2 regions of the Pseudoalteromonas nanhaiensis genome follow, and region 2 is predicted to be linked to the other one. Evidence: predicted binding sites of a transcription regulator. Region 2 holds the regulator's gene; the other holds the start of a gene.
The links. The regulator NrdR, encoded in region 2, represses ribonucleotide reductase genes. The targets are predictions, from matches to a motif close to AAACACNANATNTNGTGTTT.

Region 1 (10,499 bases), on a different contig from region 2:
GTCTTTCAGGTTTTCATAATCTGGAACTACTTGCTTTAAGATACCATCTTTACTTGCTTTAACGCTGATATGACCACGTGGTGGCTCAATACCATTTGTTGCGTTAGAGATTTGTGATGATGTCTCTGATGGCATCAATGCAGATAGCGTAGAGTTACGCATACCGTGCTCTTTAATGCTCGCACGTAATGAATCCCAATCTAAATGAAGTGGCTCATTACAGAACTGATCTAGGTCACGCTTGTAAGTATCTGTCGGCATGATGCCTTGAGAATACGTTGTCTCGTTAAATTTAGGACACGCACCGCGTTCTTTCGCTAACTCGTTTGATGCTTTCATTAGGTAATATTGAATTGCTTCAAACGTTTTGTGAGTTAAGGCATTAGCACTACCATCAGAATAACGTTTACCGTTTTTAGCAAGGTAGTATGCGAAGTTAATTACACCTATACCCAGCGTACGACGACCCATCGTTGCGTTTTTAGCCGCAGGAACAGGGTAGTCTTGGAAATCAAGTAAGTTATCAAGGGCACGTACTGCAAGTTCAGCAAGCTCTTCTAACTCATCAAGCGACTCAATCGCACCTAAGTTAAATGCAGATAGCGTACAAAGTGCAATTTCACCTTCTTCATCCATTACATTGCTAAGTGGCTTAGTTGGTAATGCGATTTCTAAACATAGGTTAGATTGACGAATTGGCGCCACAGTCGAGATAAACGGGCTGTGTGTATTACAGTGGTCAACGTTTTGTAAGTAAATACGACCAGTGCTTGCACGCTCTTGAGCAAACATTGAGAATAACTCAATTGCTTTAATACGCTTTTTACGAATTGACTCGTCTTGTTCGTACTTAACATATAGCTCATCAAACTTCGCTTGATCTTCAAAGAATGCATCATATAGACCCGGTACATCTGACGGGCTGAACAATGTGATGTAATCGTCTTTGATTAAACGGCTATACATTAATTTGTTGAACTGGACACCGTAGTCAAGATGACGTACACGGTTGTCTTCAACACCACGGTTGTTCTTAAGGACAAGAAGATTTTCAACTTCTAAGTGCCAAAGTGGGTAGAACAACGTTGCTGCACCGCCACGAACACCACCTTGTGAACAGCTTTTAACCGCTGTTTGGAAGTGTTTATAAAACGGAATACAACCTGTGTGGTACGCTTCGCCGTTACGAATAGGGCTACCAAGAGCACGAATACGGCCCGCGTTAATACCAATGCCAGCACGTTGCGAAACATATTTAACAATCGCAGACGATGTCGCATTAATAGAATCAAGGCTATCACCACATTCAATCAATACACATGAGCTGAATTGACGTGTTGGTGTACGAACACCGGCCATAATTGGTGTAGGTAATGAAATCTTAAATGTAGACACTGCATCATAAAAACGCTTGATGTAATCAAGACGTGTCTCTTTTGGATAATCAGAGAATAAGCTTGCCGCAACTAAAATATATAAAAACTGTGCACTTTCGTAAATTTCGCCAGTAACACGGTTTTGAACTAGATATTTACCTTCAAGTTGCTTTACAGCAGCGTAGCTGAAGTTTAAATCACGATTATGATCAATATATGAGTCTAACTCATCGATTTCTTGCTCTGTGTAGTCGACAAGTAAATGCTGATCGTAACGTTTGTCTTCAACTAATTTTGTAATGTGATCATATAAACGTGGTGGCTCAAATTGGCCATACGCTTTTTTACGCAAGTGGAATACAGCTAAGCGAGCAGCTAGGTATTGATAATCAGGCGTATCTTTTGAGATTTGATCCGCTGCCGCTTTGATGATTGTTTCATGAATGTCGTCGGTGCGAATGCCATCATAAAATTGAATATGTGATTTTAATTCAACTTGTGAGACAGACACATTATTCAGACCTTCTGCGGCCCAAGCGATTACGCGATGGATCTTATCTAGATCGAGTGACTCTTTACGGCCGTCACGTTTGCTTACAGATAGCTGTTGGTTCATAGTTTTGCCTGTATTCCTTGGGAAATTTTAGTTGTAAAGACAAAGGTATTCTTTATGTAATTATTATTATTAAACACTATATGCAGCTAATTGAATAACATTTAGCCACAATATCTGGTGTTGTTTAAATTGCAGATCACAAGATAGTGTGGTCTGCGCTGTTTTGCAAGGGATAGAATTGCCCCATTTTGTGGATAACTATTGGATAAGCGCATTGTGTTAGTGACCATTAACCTTTGAACATTCACAGACGACGAAATTTGTAGAAATCAACTCAAGATCCAGAAAATTTACCGTTTTAAAAAATAAATTTCGACTGATTTTTTTATCATCAAAGAATGTTCAAAAGTGAATCAGATCACAATATATGGTGTTTTAGATAATAAATAACACTATATATGGTTAAAGCCATCAATTGGCGAATGCCAATTAAAATCTGCCTGCCAGCCAAGCGCAGCGTCAACACTCGGTATGTAACCCCAAAGCGCCGTTGCACTGTACATATTAGCTGCTTTTGCAGCTTGAATATCTCGCTCAGCATCACCGATATATAAACAACGAGTTGGATCAACCGCTAAGATCTCAGCTGTATGTAACAGTGGATCCGGTGATGGTTTTGAAACAGCTAATGTATCGCCACTGACAACGGCTTGAGCATTGCTTAAAGATGGGATCGCTTGCACTAAGGGCTCAGTTAAAAAGCCGGGCTTATTGGTCATAATGCCCCACTTAATATTGTTTTGCTCAAGTGCAATTAAAAGCTGCTCGATGCCGTTGAAGCATTTACTGTGTACGGCAATATCATCAGCGTAATAATCGAGTAACTGTTGACGTAAAGCCAGTTGTTCTACATCAGGCCACTTATCACCAAAACCAATCTCTAATAATGCATTGGCTCCGTTTGAAGCTGCAGGACGATAAATATGTTCAGCGACTGGGGCAATATCTGCATCGGCTAATACACGATTTAATGCATGACCCAGATCATCGGCGGTATCAAGGAGCGTACCATCGAGATCAAAAATAAAAGCATCAAAATCGATAGAGGGTGCGTTTACACCACTCATTAGGCTAATTTCTCAAAGTGCAGGATGTAATTAACACTTACATCATCATTTAAACTGTACTGCTTAGAGAACGGGTTATAGTTCAGGCCTGTGCTGGCTCTTACTTTTAATCCCGCTTCTTCTGCCCAGGCAATAAGTTGTGCAGGTTTGATAAACTTTTTATGGTCATGGGTACCTTCAGGCACCATTTTTAAAAGCTTTTCTGCACCCACAATGGCAAACAAGTAGGCCTTTGGTGTTTTGTTTAGTGTTGAAAAGAAGACATCGGCGCCCGGTTTAGCAAGTTCTGCTACAGCACGAATAATAGACGCAGGATCTGGAACATGTTCAAGCATTTCCATACAGGTAATAACGTCAAAGCGAGCAGGGTGCTCAGCCGCAAACTGTTCTGCTGGTACTTTTATATAGTCAACAGGCACACCTGTTTCTAAACTGTGTAACTTAGCAACGGTGAGTGGCTCTTGGCCCATATCGATACCGGTTACTTTAGCGCCCATGCGCGCCATGCTTTCACTTAAGATGCCGCCACCACAGCCAACATCTAAGGTTTCCTTATCAAATAAGCCGCCTACTTTATCGGCGACAAAATCCAAGCGAAGAGGATTTATTTCATGAAGAGGTTTGAACTCTCCGTCGCGGTCCCACCAACGTTCTGCGATGGCTTCAAACTTTGCAATTTCTGCATTATCTACATTTTGATGTTCGGTCATAAAAAACTTCCTCGTCAATCTGAGGCCATTATATAGGGGGAAATTACTAAATCGCAAAGATTTAGCGCCTGTAAATCTAAATAAATTGTGATAGCATGGTCTGGAAATAATAACTAAAGCTCTTAAGACGGCATTGTGCCTCTTTGTGAGTCAATACTGAAGGAATGTGAAATCAAATGACTGATCTCGCCAATGAAATTCTGCCAGTCAATATTGAAGATGAATTAAAAAATTCGTACCTTGATTACGCAATGAGTGTAATCGTTGGACGTGCATTGCCAGACGTACGTGACGGCTTAAAGCCAGTTCACCGTCGTGTTTTATTTGCAATGAACGAACTCAATAATGATTGGAATAAACCTTACAAGAAATCAGCACGTGTTGTTGGTGATGTAATCGGTAAGTACCACCCACATGGCGACAGCGCGGTATATGACACCATCGTTCGTATGGCGCAGCCTTTCTCATTACGCTATATGCTTGTTGACGGCCAAGGTAACTTCGGTTCTGTTGACGGTGACTCTGCGGCAGCAATGCGTTATACGGAAGTCCGTATGGCGAAAATGTCACATGAATTATTAGCTGACTTAGAAAAAGAAACCGTTGATTACGTACCTAACTATGATGGTACTGAGCAAATTCCTGACGTATTACCTACTAAAGTACCTAACTTACTAGTTAATGGTTCATCAGGTATTGCGGTTGGTATGGCAACGAACATTCCTCCGCATAACTTAACAGAAGTTATTAACGGCTGTTTAGCGCTTATTCAAAACCCAGATATGTCAATTGCAGATCTAATTGAATATATCCCGGGTCCAGATTTCCCGACTGCGGCGATTATCAACGGTAAAAAAGGCATTGAGCAAGCGTACCTAACAGGTCGTGGTAAAGTATATATCCGTGCTCGTGCTGAAATCGAAGTTGACGAAAAAACCGGTCGTGAAACAATCATCGTTCACGAAATCCCTTATCAAGTTAACAAAGCGCGTCTTATCGAAAAAATCGCTGAGTTAGTTAAAGATAAGAAAATTGAAGGTATTAGCGCACTACGTGACGAATCAGATAAAGACGGTATGCGTATCGTTATCGAAATCAAACGTGGTGATGTTGGTGAAGTAATCTTAAACAACCTATATGCACAAACTCAGTTACAAACTGTGTTTGGTATGAACATGGTTGCACTTGATAACAACCAACCTAAGTGCTTTAACCTTAAAGAAATGCTTGAAGCGTTTATCATTCACCGTCGTGAAGTTGTTACACGTCGTACAGTATTCGATTTACGTAAAGCCCGTGACCGTGCTCATACGCTTGAAGGCTTAGCAATTGCTCTTGCGAACATCGACCCAATTATCGAACTAATTCGTAAGTCACCAACACCAGCTGAAGCTAAAGTGGCACTAACAGCTCGCCCTTGGGAGCTAGGCACTGTTAAAGCTATGCTTGAAAAAGCAGGTGAAGATAACGTTGCTCGCCCTGATTGGTTAGCTGCAGACTTAGGTATTCGTGATGGTCAATACTATTTATCTGAGCAACAAGCACAAGCAATTCTTGACCTACGTTTACACAAACTAACGGGTCTTGAGCATGAGAAGATCTTAGACGAGTACCAAACGTTACTTGATCTAATTGCCGAGCTTTTACACATTCTTTCAAGCCCTGATCGTCTAATGGAAGTTATCCGTGACGAGCTAGTAGAAATTAAAGAACAATATGGTGATGAGCGTCGTACTGAAATCAGCGCTGCTGCTCACGATATTAGCCTTGAAGACCTAATCAATGAAGAAGACGTTGTAGTAACGCTTTCTCACGAAGGTTACGTTAAGTATCAACCATTATCTGACTACGAAGCACAGCGTCGTGGTGGTAAAGGTAAGTCAGCTACGAAGATGAAAGATGAAGACTTCATCGAGCGTCTATTGGTTGCTAATACACACGATACAATTCTGTGCTTCTCAACTGCAGGGCGCTTATACTGGTTGAAAGTATATCAGTTACCATTAGCAAGCCGTGCAGCGCGTGGTAAGCCAATTGTTAACCTATTACCACTTGAAGCAGATGAGCGTATTACTGCTATCTTACCGGTACGTGAGTACGAAGAAGATAAATACATCTTCATGGCTACTGCGTTCGGTACAGTTAAGAAAACACCATTAACAGCTTATAGCCGCCAACGTGCGAGCGGTATCATTGCCGTTAACCTTAATGAAGGCGATAGCCTAATTGGGGTTGATATCACAGATGGCACGAATGAAATCATGCTATTTACTGATGCTGGTAAAGTTGTACGCTTTAAAGAAGCTGAAGAGTCTGAAGTATTAGACGAAAACGGTAACCCTGTACTTGATGAAAACGGTAACCCGGAAATTCGCTTTAAAGGCGTACGTCCAATGGGCCGAACAGCAACAGGTGTTCGCGGTATTAAGATGGCAGACGATCAACGCGTTGTATCGTTAATCGTTCCTAAATCAGATGGTGCAATCCTAACTGTGACAGAAAACGGTTACGGTAAGCGTACAGCACTTGAAGATTACCCATCGAAGAGCCGTGCAACTCAAGGTGTTGTATCAATCAAAGTTAGCGAACGTAACGGCGCTGTGGTTGGTGCAGTACAGGTTGATGAAAACGACGAAATCATGATTATCTCTAATCGCGGTACACTTGTACGTACTCGTGTAAATGAGGTTTCTACGGTTGGTCGTAATACTCAAGGCGTTATTTTGATACGAACTATTGACGAAGAGCAAGTAGTTGGTTTACAACGTATCGAAGAAATCGAAGTTGATGAGCTTGCAGCCATCGAAGGCGAGGCCGTTGAAGTAGTCGATACTAATCCTGAAGAAGCGGGTGATAACCCACCTTCAGAATAACATTGATTTAAAAAGCGGCTTCGGCCGCTTTTTTTATCCGCACTATAATTACTGGAATGAGGCAAAGTAATGACTAAATATAATTTTTGTGCAGGACCGGCAATGCTACCGCCGGCAGTTATGCAAAAAGCACAAAAAGAATTTATTGATTGGCAAGGTTTAGGTGTATCTGTGATGGAAATTAGCCATCGCAGCAGCGACTTTTTAGCGCTTACTGCTAAATGTGAAGCAAGCCTGCGTCGCTTAATGAATATTAGCGATGAGTTTGAAGTATTATTTATGCATGGCGGTGGTCGTGGTCAATTTAGTGCTGTACCGCTGAATCTTCACCTTGATGGTAAGCCTGCTATTTACTGTGAAAATGGCGTGTGGTCGAAAGGTGCAACAGAAGAAGCGGCAAAATTCACCACAGTTCAAAGTATCAACGTACGTGATGATGAACAGCAAAATGGTCAGTTTTCAATTAAGCCTGCAAGCAGCTGGGAATTACCTGCTGATGCGTCATATATTCACTATTGCCCGAATGAAACCGTAGATGGCATCGAAATTTTTGACGTACCATCACACCCATCAGCACCGATTGTTGCTGATATGTCGTCGACTATTTTATCGCGCGAATTTGATGTAAATCAGTTTGATCTTATTTACGCTGGTGCGCAAAAGAATATCGGCCCATCTGGTTTATCTATTGTAATTATCCGTAAAACCTTACTTGAACGTGAAGGTCTTGCAAAGCCGGGTATTCTTGATTATGCATTAGAAGCGAAACAAGGCAGCATGTACAACACACCACCGACATTTGCATGGTACTTAGCCGCTGAAGTGTTTGAATGGCTAGAAGCAAATGGTGGTGTAAAGGCGATGGAAGAGCAAAACATCGCAAAAGCCGAGCTACTTTACAATTATATTGATAGCTCAGATTTTTATAGCAATAAAGTTGCTAAGCATTGCCGTTCGCGTATGAACGTTCCGTTTTGGTTAAATGATGAATCGCTGAATGATAAATTCATTAGTGAGTCAAAAGAAGCAGGCTTATTAGCCCTTGAAGGTCACCGTATTGTCGGTGGTATGCGCGCAAGTATTTACAATGCAATGCCACTTGAAGGCGTGCAAGCCTTGGTTGATTTTATGGCTAAGTTTGCAAAGGAGAATAGTTAAATGGAACAACTACGTCTTGAACCTATTGCAAAAGTTAATGGTAGCGTAACCTTACCCGGCTCAAAAAGCTTATCAAATCGTATTTTACTTTTAGCAGCGCTTGCTAAAGGTACAACAGTGGTCGAAAACCTGCTTGATAGCGACGATATCCGTCATATGCTTGGCGCACTAAAATTATTAGGTGTTAATGTTACGCTTAATGAAGACAAAACAGTGGCGACCGTTGAAGGTGTAGCGGGTAAATTTAATACACCATCTGAACCGTTATTTTTAGGTAACGCTGGAACTGCGTATCGCCCGCTAACAGCTGTACTTGCTGCTGTTGAAGGTGAGTATGAGCTTGTTGGTGAGCCACGCATGGAAGAACGCCCAATCGGCCATTTGGTTGATGCATTGCAAGCACTGGGTGGTGATGTAACTTACTTAAAAAATAACGACTATCCACCACTGGCTATTAAAGGCGGTAAAATCAATGGTGGTAAAGTAGCCATTGATGGCAGTATTTCAAGCCAGTTTTTAACAGCGCTATTAATGGCAGCACCGTTATTTAATGGCGACACAGAAATTACCATTAAAGGCACGCTGGTGTCTAAACCTTACATTGATATTACCCTAGATGTGATGAAGCGTTTCGGTGTTACTGTAAGCCATGACAACTACGAAACGTTTTATGTAAAAGGCTGTCAGCAGTATCAAGCACTTGAGCGTATTATGGTTGAAGGTGATGCATCAAGTGCTTCTTATTTCGTTGCGGCAGCTGCAATAGCGGGCGGCGAAATTGAAATTAATGGGGTAGGTGCGGCGTCTGTTCAAGGTGATATTGGCTTTGCCAAAGTTATGGAACAAGTGGGCGCAAAAATCGATTGGTACGATGAAAAGCTGGTGGTTCGCAAAGGCGAGCTGAATGCTGTAGATATTGATGCTAACGCAATACCTGATGCGGCCATGACACTGGCAACTGTAGCACTTTTTGCAAAGGGTAAAACGGCGATTCGTAACATCTATAACTGGCGTGTTAAAGAAACTGACCGTTTATATGCAATGGCAACCGAACTGAGAAAAGTAGGTGCAGAGGTTGTAGAAGGTGAAGATTTTATCGAAATTACTCCACCTGACACATTTAATGATGTTGCGATTAATACCTATAACGATCACCGTATAGCAATGTGTTTTGCGATGGTTGCAGTGGGTGGCAAGCCGATAACCATTAACGATCCTAAGTGTACGTATAAAACGTTTCCTACATTTTTCAAAGTTCTAGAGTCTGTCTCAAGTCAATAAAACAGAAGAAAATATAAAAAGTTACACTCTAAGTGCGGATCTATTTTAATAACTGGCGTATAATATTCCGGTTTTATTTTGGTGTGCATTGCAGGAGGTTATAAATGCAGGCGTTATCAATGCCCGTAATCACCATCGATGGTCCAAGCGGTTCAGGTAAGGGAACTGTATGTCGCTTGTTAGCCGAGAAATTAGGTTGGGATGTATTAGACAGCGGTGCGATTTACCGTGTGCTGTCACTTGCTGCGCTTCACCATCAGATTGAATTAGATAATGAAGATGCATTAGTACCACTTGCAGCAAACTTAGATGTGCAGTTTTTGGTTGATAGCCACACTCACACATCGAAAATTGTGTTGGAAGGCGAAGACGTCACAACCACGATTCGTAATGAAGAAGTGGGTGCAGCTGCATCGAAAATCGCAGCTTTACCACGAGTGAGAGAAGCATTATTACGCCGTCAGCGTGCATTTCGTACAGAAAATGGCTTAATTGCTGATGGTCGTGATATGGGCACTGTTGTGTTTCCTGATGCACCGTTGAAAATATATTTAACTGCTACAGCTGAAGAGCGCGCACGTCGTCGCTTTGCTGAGTTGAATGAACGCGGTCTTGATGTTACACTAAGTGGTCTACTTGAGGACATAAAAGCGCGAGATCACCGTGATATGACACGTGAGGTTGCGCCATTAGTGCCTGCAGAAGACGCCATTGAAATCGATACTAGCGATTTTGATGCGATGCAAGTGTTTGATAAAGTAGTAACTTTACTCGACGAAGCAGTACTTGCAGGAAAGCTTCCAAAAGCTAAAAAGTAAATTTATAAGGTGCCGGCAGGATGCTAGCGCGATTTTAACAACCCCATGCAGCATGGTTGCTAATTGGTTATTTAATTATTTAGAGACGTATAATGTCAGAAAATTTTGCGCAGTTATTTGAAGAAAGCCTAAAGGGTTTTGAAGCAGAGCAAGGCTCTATCGTTAAAGGTACAGTTATCTCAATCGAGAACAACATCGTACTTGTTGATGCTGGTCTTAAATCTGAAAGTGCAATCCCTGCTGAGCAATTCAAAAATGCTGCTGGTGAACTAGAAGTTGCTGTTGGCGACGAAGTAGATGTAGCTTTAGACGCAATCGAAGACGGTTTCGGTGAAACTATCCTTTCTCGTGAGAAAGCGAAGCGTCACGAAGCGTGGATCCGCTTAGAAAAAGCATGTGAAGAGCAAGAGACTGTTACTGGTGTTATCAACGGTAAAGTTAAAGGCGGTTTCACTGTTGAAGTTGATTCAATCCGTGCATTCTTACCTGGTTCACTTGTTGATGTTCGTCCAGTACGTGACACAACTCACCTTGAAGGTAAAGAGCTTGAGTTCAAAGTAATCAAGCTTGACCAAAAACGTAACAACGTTGTTGTTTCTC
Region 2 (10,499 bases):
GCGACTATGCCCATAAACTGCCTGCCAATGCAGAAGAAAACCTAGCATATCAATGTTTAATTCACTTTAAAGAACACGTTGCGCCTGCTATGCCAGCGGTAAAACTTGAACTTAAAAAGAATCTACCTATTGGCTCTGGGTTAGGTTCAAGTGCTTGCTCTGTGGTGGCAGCCTTTGCAGCCCTTGATAAATTTGCACAAACCAATTTATCACAAGAGCAACTCATTGAGCTGATGGCTGATTTTGAAGCTATGGTTAGTGGCGGTCGTCATTACGATAACATCACACCATGCTATTTAGGTGGTTTGCAATTAACTGGCGAACTCATTCCCAATAAATCAATTTCGTTACCTGTTGATAATCAATGGTATTACGTGGCGGCTTTTCCTGGCTTTTCGCTAAATACCGCAAAAGCACGCTCAGTACTGCCAAAACAATTGTCAATGCATGACAGTGTTGAATTTGCACAACGTCTTTCGGCTTTTAGCAGTTTACTGCTAACGGGACGCTTTGATGCTGCGCTATCAATCATGACTGATGAAATAGCCGAGCCGCATCGAGCACCCCTTATCCAAGGTTTTGCCGAAGCGAAACAAGCATTACCAGAGCTTGGTGCCGAAATAGTCAGTATTTCGGGTGCAGGCCCAACATTATTCACCGTGTGTAAAAGTTTAGATGCTGCAGAAAAATGCGCAGCTTGGCTGAACGATAATTACATTAATGAGCAGGGTTTCAGCCACATCTGTCAACTCGATCAGCTTGGCACACGAGAGCTTTAAAGAATTTAAGGAAACAACATGCAATTACATAATTTAAAAGATGAATCACAACAGGTGTCGTTTGTTGAAGCGGTAAAAACGGGGTTAGGGCGTAATCAGGGTGTCTTTTTTCCTGATAGCTTAACGCCTATCAAAGATGTTGATGCGTTACTTGATTTGGACTTTGTTAGCCGTAGCAGCAAAATTTTATCACACCTGATTGGTGATGAGATGCCTGCCGATACTGTTGCACAGATGGTGCAAAATGCGTTTAACTTTGATGTGAAATTGGTTGAAGTTGAAAAAGACATGTATTGCTTAGAGCTTTTTCATGGTCCAACGCTTGCCTTTAAGGACTTTGGTGGTCGTTTTATGGCTGAGTGTTTGGCGCAGTTTAACCAAGGCGAAAAAGTAACGATTTTAACGGCAACATCGGGTGATACAGGAGCCGCCGTTGCCCATGCGTTTTATAACAAGCCAAATATTGATGTAGTTATTCTGTATCCGAAAGGTAAAATTTCATTAGCGCAGCAAAAACTGTTCACCACACTTGGCAATAACATTCACTGCTATGCAGTTGATGGTAGTTTTGATGACTGTCAAGGCATGGTCAAAAATGCGTTTTTAGACGATGAAGTAAAACAAAAACTTGGCCTTAACTCAGCTAACTCGATCAATATCAGTCGCTTGGTCGCTCAAGTGTGTTATTACTTTGAAGCAATAGCCCAGTTGCCAAAAGAAAAGCGTAGCAAGGCACATATCTCAGTACCAAGTGGTAACTTTGGTAATGTGTGCGCTGCGATGATCGGTGCTGTACTTGGTATGCCTGTCGCAAAATTGAGTGCAACAACCAACCAAAACGATACTGTGCCACGTTTTTTACAAAGCAAAGAGTGGGCACCGAATGACACGCTTGAGTCATTATCAAACGCAATGGATGTGAGTAAACCGAATAACTGGCCACGTGTTCAATTTATGTTGGATAATAATTGGTTTAGCTATGATGACTTTTACTCAAGTTGTGTTGGCGAAGAAGAAACCAAAGAAGTGATGAAAAAAATTCATCAAACGGGTTATATCGCAGAACCTCATACAGCGATTGCTTATCAAGGCTTAAAAGAAAATTTAGCAGATGGCAGTGCCGGTATATTTTTAGCAACGGCACATCCTGCTAAATTTAAAGAAAGTGTTGAAGATATTTTAGGTATTGAGTTAGCAATGCCTAAGCCTCTAGCAGATGCCCTTGCTAAGCCTTGTTTAGCAGAAGACATCAAGCATGATTATCAACTATTGAGAACAGAGCTTTTAAATAAACTAGCTTAAAGTAATTAAAAGAGCGGCATTGCCGCTCTTTTTTAATGTGATAATGAATGGCTGTGGCGGTTCAATAATCGCATTGCAATTATCACTAACGCACTAAAACATAGTAAAGCACAGCTTAATAAGATGATCTCGTTTTGCGTCCATTGTGTTAAAGTTAGAGCACTAATGAATAAAATAAAGGGTTTAAATTCATAGTAATAGCGCGCTCTTCTTTGTTTAATTCGCTGACTTTTTTGATCTCGTCTTCGCGCTTCTGAGCGCATTCGCCATATGTTTGCACCCAGCAAAAATAACACAATACCAATGAGTGTGTAGAGCAGCTCATGAGGTATGACGATACAGGCAATACCTAAAAACAAATAGCAGTAGGGAACAAGTTCATAAATGGGCTTAGCTAACATTGACTCAAAACATCCTTGATCTGGGTTTGTATTACAAGCTTAGTTTCATTGTGCCCATATGCAAACGCATGATGAACTTTTTACGTTAAATCATATTTTAAAAATATATGTAATGTTTTAAATTTATAAATTTTTATTATGTATCAATAAAAAAATATCATTATTAAAACACTGTGAAATAAATTCAATCCCTGTTTAAATATGTTCATCTTTACAAGATAGGCAAAAGTGCGTTTTAAGCGTACAATATAGCCTTCAAAAAATACCATACACGTTGCCTTAGGAGACCCCATGTTAGAACGTAGCATGAATATTTCGGATTTCGATCCAGAGTTATTTGCAGCCATCACTAAAGAGACGGCTCGTCAAGAAGAGCACATCGAACTGATCGCGTCTGAAAACTACTGTAGCCCACGCGTACTTGAAGCGCAGGGTTCTCAGCTTACCAACAAATATGCTGAAGGTTACCCAGGCAAACGTTACTATGGCGGTTGTGAACATGTTGATGTTGTTGAGCAGCTAGCAATTGACCGTGCTAATGAATTATTCGGTACTGATTACGCTAACGTTCAACCTCATGCGGGTTCACAAGCAAACGCAGCTGTTTTCCAAGCACTTCTTCAGCCACATGATACAGTACTAGGTATGAGCTTAGCTCATGGTGGTCACTTAACTCACGGTTCACACGTTAACTTTTCTGGTAAAACGTACAATGCAATTCAATACGGCCTAAATGACGAAACAGGCGAAATTGATTACGCTCAAGTTGAAGCGCTAGCATTAGAGCACAAACCAAAAATGATCATCGCTGGTTTCTCAGCATACTCAGGTATCGTTGATTGGGCTAAATTCCGTGAAATCGCTGACAAAGTTGGTGCATACTTATTCGTAGATATGGCTCACGTTGCTGGTCTTATCGCAGCGGGTGTATACCCAAGCCCAATCCCTCACGCACACGTTGTTACTACGACAACTCACAAAACATTAGCGGGCCCTCGTGGCGGTCTAATCGTTTCTGCATGTGGTGATGAAGAAATCTACAAAAAGCTAAACAGCGCAGTATTCCCTGGCGGTCAAGGTGGTCCTTTATGCCACATCATCGCTGCTAAAGCAGTTGCTTTCAAAGAAGCATTACAACCAGAATTTAAAGCGTACCAAGCTCAAGTGGTAAAGAACGCTCAAGCTATGGTTGAAGTTCTTCAAGAGCGTGGCTACAAAGTTGTTTCTGGTAAAACAGACAACCACTTATTCCTTCTTGACCTAATCGATAAAGATATCACAGGTAAAGATGCTGACGCTGCACTAGGTAACGCTAACATCACTGTAAACAAGAACTCAGTTCCTAATGACCCACGTTCACCGTTCGTAACGTCTGGTCTTCGTATTGGTTCTCCGGCTATTACTCGCCGTGGTTTCAAAGAAGCAGAGTCAAAAGAGCTTGCTGGCTGGATCTGTGACGTACTAGACAACATCAATGATGAGTCTGTACAAGCTGAAGTAAAAGAGAAAGTTAAAGCTATCTGTAAAAAATTACCAGTTTACGCTTAATTATTGGTTGAACCGTAATTAAGATAACAATAGCGTTGTTTTTTGCTATTATAAAGGCCGCTTAATAAGCGGCCTTTTTTGTTTTTAATAAACGGAAGTTGAACTCTATGCATTGTCCTTTTTGCACCGCAAAAGATACTAAAGTAATTGATTCTCGACTTGTTGGCGGCGGCCACCAGGTTAGGCGTCGACGTGAATGTAACGAATGTCACGAACGTTTTACCACCTTTGAAGGCGCAGAACTTGTGATGCCAAGAGTCATAAAGCAAGACGGTAGTCGTGAACCATTTAATGAAGACAAATTACTCAATGGCTTGCATCGTGCGCTAGAAAAACGCCCTGTCAGCACCGAGCAGGTCGATGAAGTGGTCAACATTATTAAATCTCAGCTTCGTGCCACGGGTGAACGTGAAATTTCTAGCCATTTAATTGGTGAGTGCATTATGGAGTCACTAAAAAAACTAGATAAAGTGGCTTATGTTCGCTTTGCATCAGTTTACCGTTCTTTTGAAGATATTCGCGAGTTTGGTGAAGAAATCGCTCGTTTAGGTGATTAACTATGTCATTCACAGAACTTGATACGGCTTATATGGCACGCGCCATAGAGCTAGCTAAACAAGGTCGTTTTACTACAACACCAAACCCTAATGTTGGCTGTGTACTGGTTAAAGATGGCGAAATAGTCGGTGAAGGATTTCATCAACTAGCAGGGCAGGGCCATGCTGAAGTTAATGCTCTGGCAGTGGCTGGCGATAATGCAAAAGGTGCCACCGCATATGTGACTTTAGAACCTTGTAGTCATTATGGACGCACACCGCCTTGTGCCGAAGGTTTAAAAGCAGCGGGTGTTAGCAAAGTTATAGCTGCCATGGTCGACCCAAACCCAGCGGTGAGTGGTCGCGGTCTACAGATTTTAGCTGATGCAGGTATCGCTGTAGCATCAGGTTTACTTGAACAACAAGCGCGCGATTTAAACAAAGGCTTTTTAAAGCGCATGGAAACTGGGTTGCCATATGTGATTTGTAAAATGGCTTGCAGTTTAGACGGTAAAACTGCGCTAAATAATGGCCAAAGTAAGTGGATTACAGGGCCTAAAGCGCGCCAAGATGTGCAAGCATTTCGTGCCCAAAGTTGCGTGGTACTCACTGGTGCAGATACGGTTATGACCGATAATGCCAAACTTAATGTACGCATTGATGAGCTGCCATTTGATATGCCAACGTCACTGCCTTTGCGTCAACCTACTCGTGTGATTATTGATTCACAAAATAGGTTAACGCCTGAACTTGCATTATTTAGCATTGAAAGTCCGGTGATTATTTTCACTACATCGCTTGATAAACAGCATCAATGGCCTCACTTTGTTAAACACGAAGTTGTACCAGCAGTTAATAATAAAGTTGATTTATCAGCGGTTTTAAAGCGTCTTGCTGAGCTGCAATTTAACCATATTTGGCTCGAAGCAGGTGCGACCCTTGCCGGTGCATTTGCTGAGCAAGATTTAATTGATGAATACATTGTTTATATTGCCCCTAAGTTAATAGGTGATATGGGGAAAAGCTTACTAAACTTTGCAGAAGTTACCATGATGAGTGATATCACTGAACTGACCTTTACTGATACAGTGATGATTGGCGACGATATTCGCTTAACAGCGACAAAAGCAAAGCAAGCCACACACATTGAAAATAAAGAGTAGCACTATGTTTACTGGAATTATTGAAGCAACAGGTAAAATTGTTGAACTAACACAAAAGCAAGGTGACCTAGCTATTCGTATTCAAAGCACTAATTTGGATATGAAAGACGTTAAGCTCGGTGACAGTATTGCCACCAATGGTGTGTGTTTGACGGTTGTCGCTAAACATAGCGATGGTTTTAGTGCTGACTTATCAAACGAAACAATCAGCTTAACGGGCTTTGCTCACTATAAAAAAGGTCAAACAGTTAACCTTGAAAAAGCCATGCAACCACTTTCTCGCTTAGGTGGGCATTTAGTATCTGGTCATGTTGATGGTATTGCGACTGTAGAAAGTATCAGTCCTAATGCCCGTGCAACAGAGTACTGGCTAAGTACTGACAATGATTTAATGAAGTACATTCCTTACAAAGGTTCGGTATGTATTGATGGTATTAGTTTAACGGTCAACGAGGTCGAGCAAAACCGCTTCAAGTTGACTATTGTTCCGCATACCGCAGAGCAAACAACGATTGCAGAATTTCAAGTGGGTACTCAGGTGAACCTAGAAGTTGACCAGATTGCTCGCTATTTAGAGCGTCTAATAAAAGGGGCCGAACAACCTTCCCGTTCAGACATATCAATGAGCTTGCTAGCACAAGCTGGTTTTATTAAATAAGCAAAGATACGTCACTATTAATCATACTCTCATGGGCACATTATGAATCTACACAGCGCGCAAGAAATTATCGATGACATTAAAGCCGGTAAAATGGTTATTTTAATGGACGATGAAGACAGAGAAAATGAAGGCGATTTAATCATCGCAGCAGAGCATATCAGTGCTGATGCTATCAATTTTATGGCAACACACGGTCGTGGTTTAATTTGTTTAACGATGACGCAAGAGCGTTGCCAGCAGTTAGATTTGCCGTTAATGGTTAAAAATAACGGTGCTGCTTTTTCAACTAACTTCACTATGTCGATTGAAGCAGCGAAAGGCGTAACGACAGGTATTTCAGCAGCTGACCGAGCACGTACAGTTCAAGCAGCTATTGCCAAAGGTGCTGTGCCGAGCGATATCGTACAACCTGGGCATATTTTCCCAATTATGGCGCAACCAGGTGGCGTGTTAACACGCGCAGGTCATACCGAAGCCGGTTGTGATTTAGCTCGTTTAGCGGGTCTTGAGCCTTCATCTGTGATCGTTGAAATCTTAAATGCCGATGGCACCATGGCACGTCGTCCAGATCTTGAAGTTTTTGCAAAAGAGCATGGCTTAAAGATTGGCACTATTGCAGATTTAATCGAATACAGAAACCTAAACGAAACCACCATTGAGCGTGTTGCTAAATGTAAACTGCCAACAGATCACGGTGAGTTTGATTTAGTTACCTACAAAGACACCATCGATGGTCAACTTCACTATGTTTTACAAAAAGGTGAAGTATCGAAAGAAGAGCCAACGCTTGTTCGTGTTCACTTACAAAGTACCTTCAATGATATTTTATTATCTGATCGTAGTGCTGATCGCAGTTGGGGCTTATCGGATGCGATGGCTTACATTGCAGAACACAATGGCGTGCTGGTTATTTTGGGTAAGCAAGAATCAACTGAAGACCTTGAAGCAATGGTAAAAGCATTTGCTGCCGAAGATGCGGGTGAAAATGTAAATCATCGTAAATTCCAAGGGACATCGCGTACTGTCGGTGTGGGCTCGCAGATTTTGGCTGATTTAGGTATTGAAAAAATGCGCTTAATGAGCCGTCCGAAAAAATACCATGCACTATCAGGTTTCCACTTAGAAGTGGTTGACTATGTTGAGCCGCAATCTTAGTTAACGCGTAATTTAATTAAGAGGTTTACTCGTAATTTTATTTAAATTCAATGCGGTTAGCGTTACGAGTAGCCACTAGAGTTAGATTTATTAGCCAGAGTTCAGGTTAACTAGGCTACTTTTATATTTTTGTGGTATTATGCGCCGTAATTTTTGCGCAATCGCAACCGCTTAAACTTATTTTTTAGGGTTATTAAATGAAAATTATTGAAGGTAATAAATACGCACCGGGCAAAAAGTTTGCCATTGTCATTTCTCGCTTTAATGACTTTATTGGTAGCAGCCTATTAGCAGGTGCTGTTGATGAGCTTAAGCGCACAGGTGGCGTATCTGACGACGACATTACTGTTGTTTACGTACCAGGTGCCGTTGAATTACCTTTAGCAGCGAAACGCGTTGCAGCAAAGAAAGAACACGATGCAATCATCGCTCTAGGCGTTGTGATCAGAGGTGGTACACCACACTTTGATTTAGTCGCAGGCGAATCAAACAAAGGTCTTGCACAAGTATCACTTGAGTACGATATCCCGGTTGCATTTGGCGTATTAACCACTGAAAGCATTGAGCAAGCAATTGAGCGCGCAGGTACCAAAATGGGTAACAAAGGTGGCGAAGCTGCTTTAGGTGCGCTTGAAATGGTTAATGTGTTAGACAAAATTTAAGTTTAAGGAATCTCTGTGAAACCAGCAGCAAGACGTAAAGCACGTATCTTAGCACTTCAAGCCGTATACTCTTGGCAGTTAAGCGGTAACCCAATTGCTGATATTGAACAGCAAATGTTAATTGAAAATGATGTGACTAAAATCGACGTCGAATATTTCAAAGACCTAGCACGCGGTGTTGTTGTTAACTGTAAGCAATTAGATGAAATCGTTGCGCCACATTTAGCACGCCCAGCAGATGAGTTAGACATGGTCGAAAAAGCAATTTTACGTCTGTCTGGCTATGAGCTGAAATTCCGTGAAGACGTTCCATACAAAGTAGCAATCAATGAAGGTATTGAGCTTGCTAAAATGTTTGGTGCTGAAGACAGCCATAAGTTTGTCAACGGTGTACTTGATAAAGCAGTTAAAGAGCTGCGTAAGTAAGTAGCCCCGTAAAGGAGAGCCGGCTTGGGCCGGCTTTTTTGTGAATGAAGGAATTTGAATTAATTAACCGTTACTTTAAAGGTCGCGGTATCATCCGTCGTGATGTAAACCTTGGTATAGGTGATGATTGTGCGTTGGTCACTGTGCCAGAAAACTGTCAATTAGCTGTGACAACCGACACATTAGTTGCAGGTGTACACTTTTTTGATGACATTTCTCCTCGCGCCCTTGGGCATAGGGCGTTAGCTGTTAACTTAAGTGATTTGGCTGCAATGGGTGCTGAACCTACCTGGATTTCAGTGGGATTGACCCTGCCTGAAGTGAATATGGAATGGATTGAGCAGTTCACAGAAGGTATGCATGAAATTGCGGAATACTTTAATGTGCAAATCATCGGTGGAGACACTACACAAGGTCCGCTCACAATTACTATTTGTGCCAAAGGTATTGTGCCTGAAGGCAAAGCATTGCGTCGTAGTGGTGCAAAGGTAGGTGATTGGATTTATGTGACCGGGCCACTGGGTGATGCAGGTGTTGCGATCGAAGCACGTAAGCAAGGTTTCGACATCGCGCCTGAGCACTTAAGTTATTTAAACAATCGTTTCGATTACCCGACTCCGCGAGTTGCAGCTGGGCAGGTGTTAAGAGGTGCGGCTTCTGCTGCCATCGATATCTCTGATGGTTTATTAGCTGATTTAGGTCATGTATTGGCGCTTTCGCAAGTCGGTGCAGTGATCCATGTTGATAAAGTACCTGTGTCTGATGCTGTCAACGCATCAATTCCACGCCCTGAACAGTTTGACTATATTTTAAATTACGGCGACGATTACGAATTACTTTTTACTGTGCCTGAAAGCAATAAAAGCATGGTTGATATGAAACTTCGTCAATATGGCGTCGAAGCCAGCTGTGTTGGGCAAATAAAAAGTGGCGAAAGTGAAATTGAACTACTACTTGATGGTGAAAAATTTAACTATCAAGGTAAAGGGTTTCAACACTTTGCAAAGGAGCCGGTTTGAGTAGTAACCGATTATTTAATTTAAAACGCCCACATCAATTATTTGGTTTGGGTTTTGGTTTAGGCCTAGCACCTAAAGCACCTGGCACCTTTGGTACTTTTGCTGCATTACCATTTATTTTTACAACCATGTACTTTCCGCTATGGTTACAGATTGTATTTGCAATTGTGATCAGCGTATTTGGTATCTGGGCTTGTGGTAAAACAGCAGATGACTTAGGGGTGCATGATCATCCTGCCATTGTTTGGGATGAAGTTGCTGGTTATTATATCACCATGATTGGTGCTGCACTTAGTTGGCAGTCATTGTTAGTTGGTTTTTTATTGTTCCGCTTTTTTGATATCGCTAAACCAGGCCCTATTCGTATTCTCGATAGGCGCTTACACGGTGGCTTGGGCATCATGGCTGATGATATTTTAGCAGGTATTTTTTCATTAATTTGTGTACAGGCTTTGTTTAAAGCTGGCTATTTACCCTTTTAAACGATTAATACAGTGTTACTTGGTGGCAAGTATATGATGCGATTTTTAGTTGTCTGTTTGTTGGTGTTATGCAGTATGCCTGCGTTTGCATCTATTACTGACTACGTCGTCAAACAATGGAATATCCAAAACGGCTTGCCATCTCAATCTCTTAAGAGCATCGCTCAAGACGAGCAAGGCTACATGTGGCTGGGTACTCAGTTCGGTTTGAGCCGCTTTGATGGTAATACTTTCACCAACTTCAACACACAAAATAGTGATTTCTTGCCAAGTAATGGTATTAACAAGCTATTAGTTGATAGTACGGGGTTACTTTGGGTTGGCACTAAAAACGGGATAGTAACCCTCGATCCAAGAACGATGAT

Region 1: nrdA (class 1a ribonucleoside-diphosphate reductase subunit alpha) is a predicted target of NrdR. The motif match lies at 2,096-2,115, and genes of this name have one in related genera.

Annotation. Positions count from the first base shown of each region.
Region 1 covers NZ_JBPNYQ010000003.1:132,048-142,546, reverse strand. Annotated here, with positions in the region: gene nrdA (class 1a ribonucleoside-diphosphate reductase subunit alpha) at 1-1,992, opposite strand, end outside; gene ACSFVZ_RS04675 (HAD family hydrolase) at 2,385-3,059, opposite strand; gene ubiG (bifunctional 2-polyprenyl-6-hydroxyphenol methylase/3-demethylubiquinol 3-O-methyltransferase UbiG) at 3,059-3,769, opposite strand; gene gyrA (DNA topoisomerase (ATP-hydrolyzing) subunit A) at 3,946-6,642, shown strand; gene serC (3-phosphoserine/phosphohydroxythreonine transaminase) at 6,712-7,800, shown strand; gene aroA (3-phosphoshikimate 1-carboxyvinyltransferase) at 7,801-9,081, shown strand; gene cmk ((d)CMP kinase) at 9,186-9,899, shown strand; gene rpsA (30S ribosomal protein S1) at 9,992-10,499, shown strand, end outside.
Region 2 covers NZ_JBPNYQ010000010.1:122,685-133,183, forward strand. Annotated here, with positions in the region: gene thrB (homoserine kinase) at 1-779, shown strand, start outside; gene thrC (threonine synthase) at 798-2,081, shown strand; gene ACSFVZ_RS10930 (hypothetical protein) at 2,114-2,482, opposite strand; gene glyA (serine hydroxymethyltransferase) at 2,774-4,030, shown strand; gene nrdR (transcriptional regulator NrdR) at 4,138-4,587, shown strand; gene ribD (bifunctional diaminohydroxyphosphoribosylaminopyrimidine deaminase/5-amino-6-(5-phosphoribosylamino)uracil reductase RibD) at 4,590-5,729, shown strand; gene ACSFVZ_RS10950 (riboflavin synthase) at 5,734-6,387, shown strand; gene ribBA (bifunctional 3,4-dihydroxy-2-butanone-4-phosphate synthase/GTP cyclohydrolase II) at 6,430-7,545, shown strand; gene ribH (6,7-dimethyl-8-ribityllumazine synthase) at 7,743-8,207, shown strand; gene nusB (transcription antitermination factor NusB) at 8,223-8,633, shown strand; gene thiL (thiamine-phosphate kinase) at 8,678-9,652, shown strand; gene ACSFVZ_RS10975 (phosphatidylglycerophosphatase A family protein) at 9,649-10,134, shown strand; gene ACSFVZ_RS10980 (ligand-binding sensor domain-containing diguanylate cyclase) at 10,168-10,499, shown strand, end outside.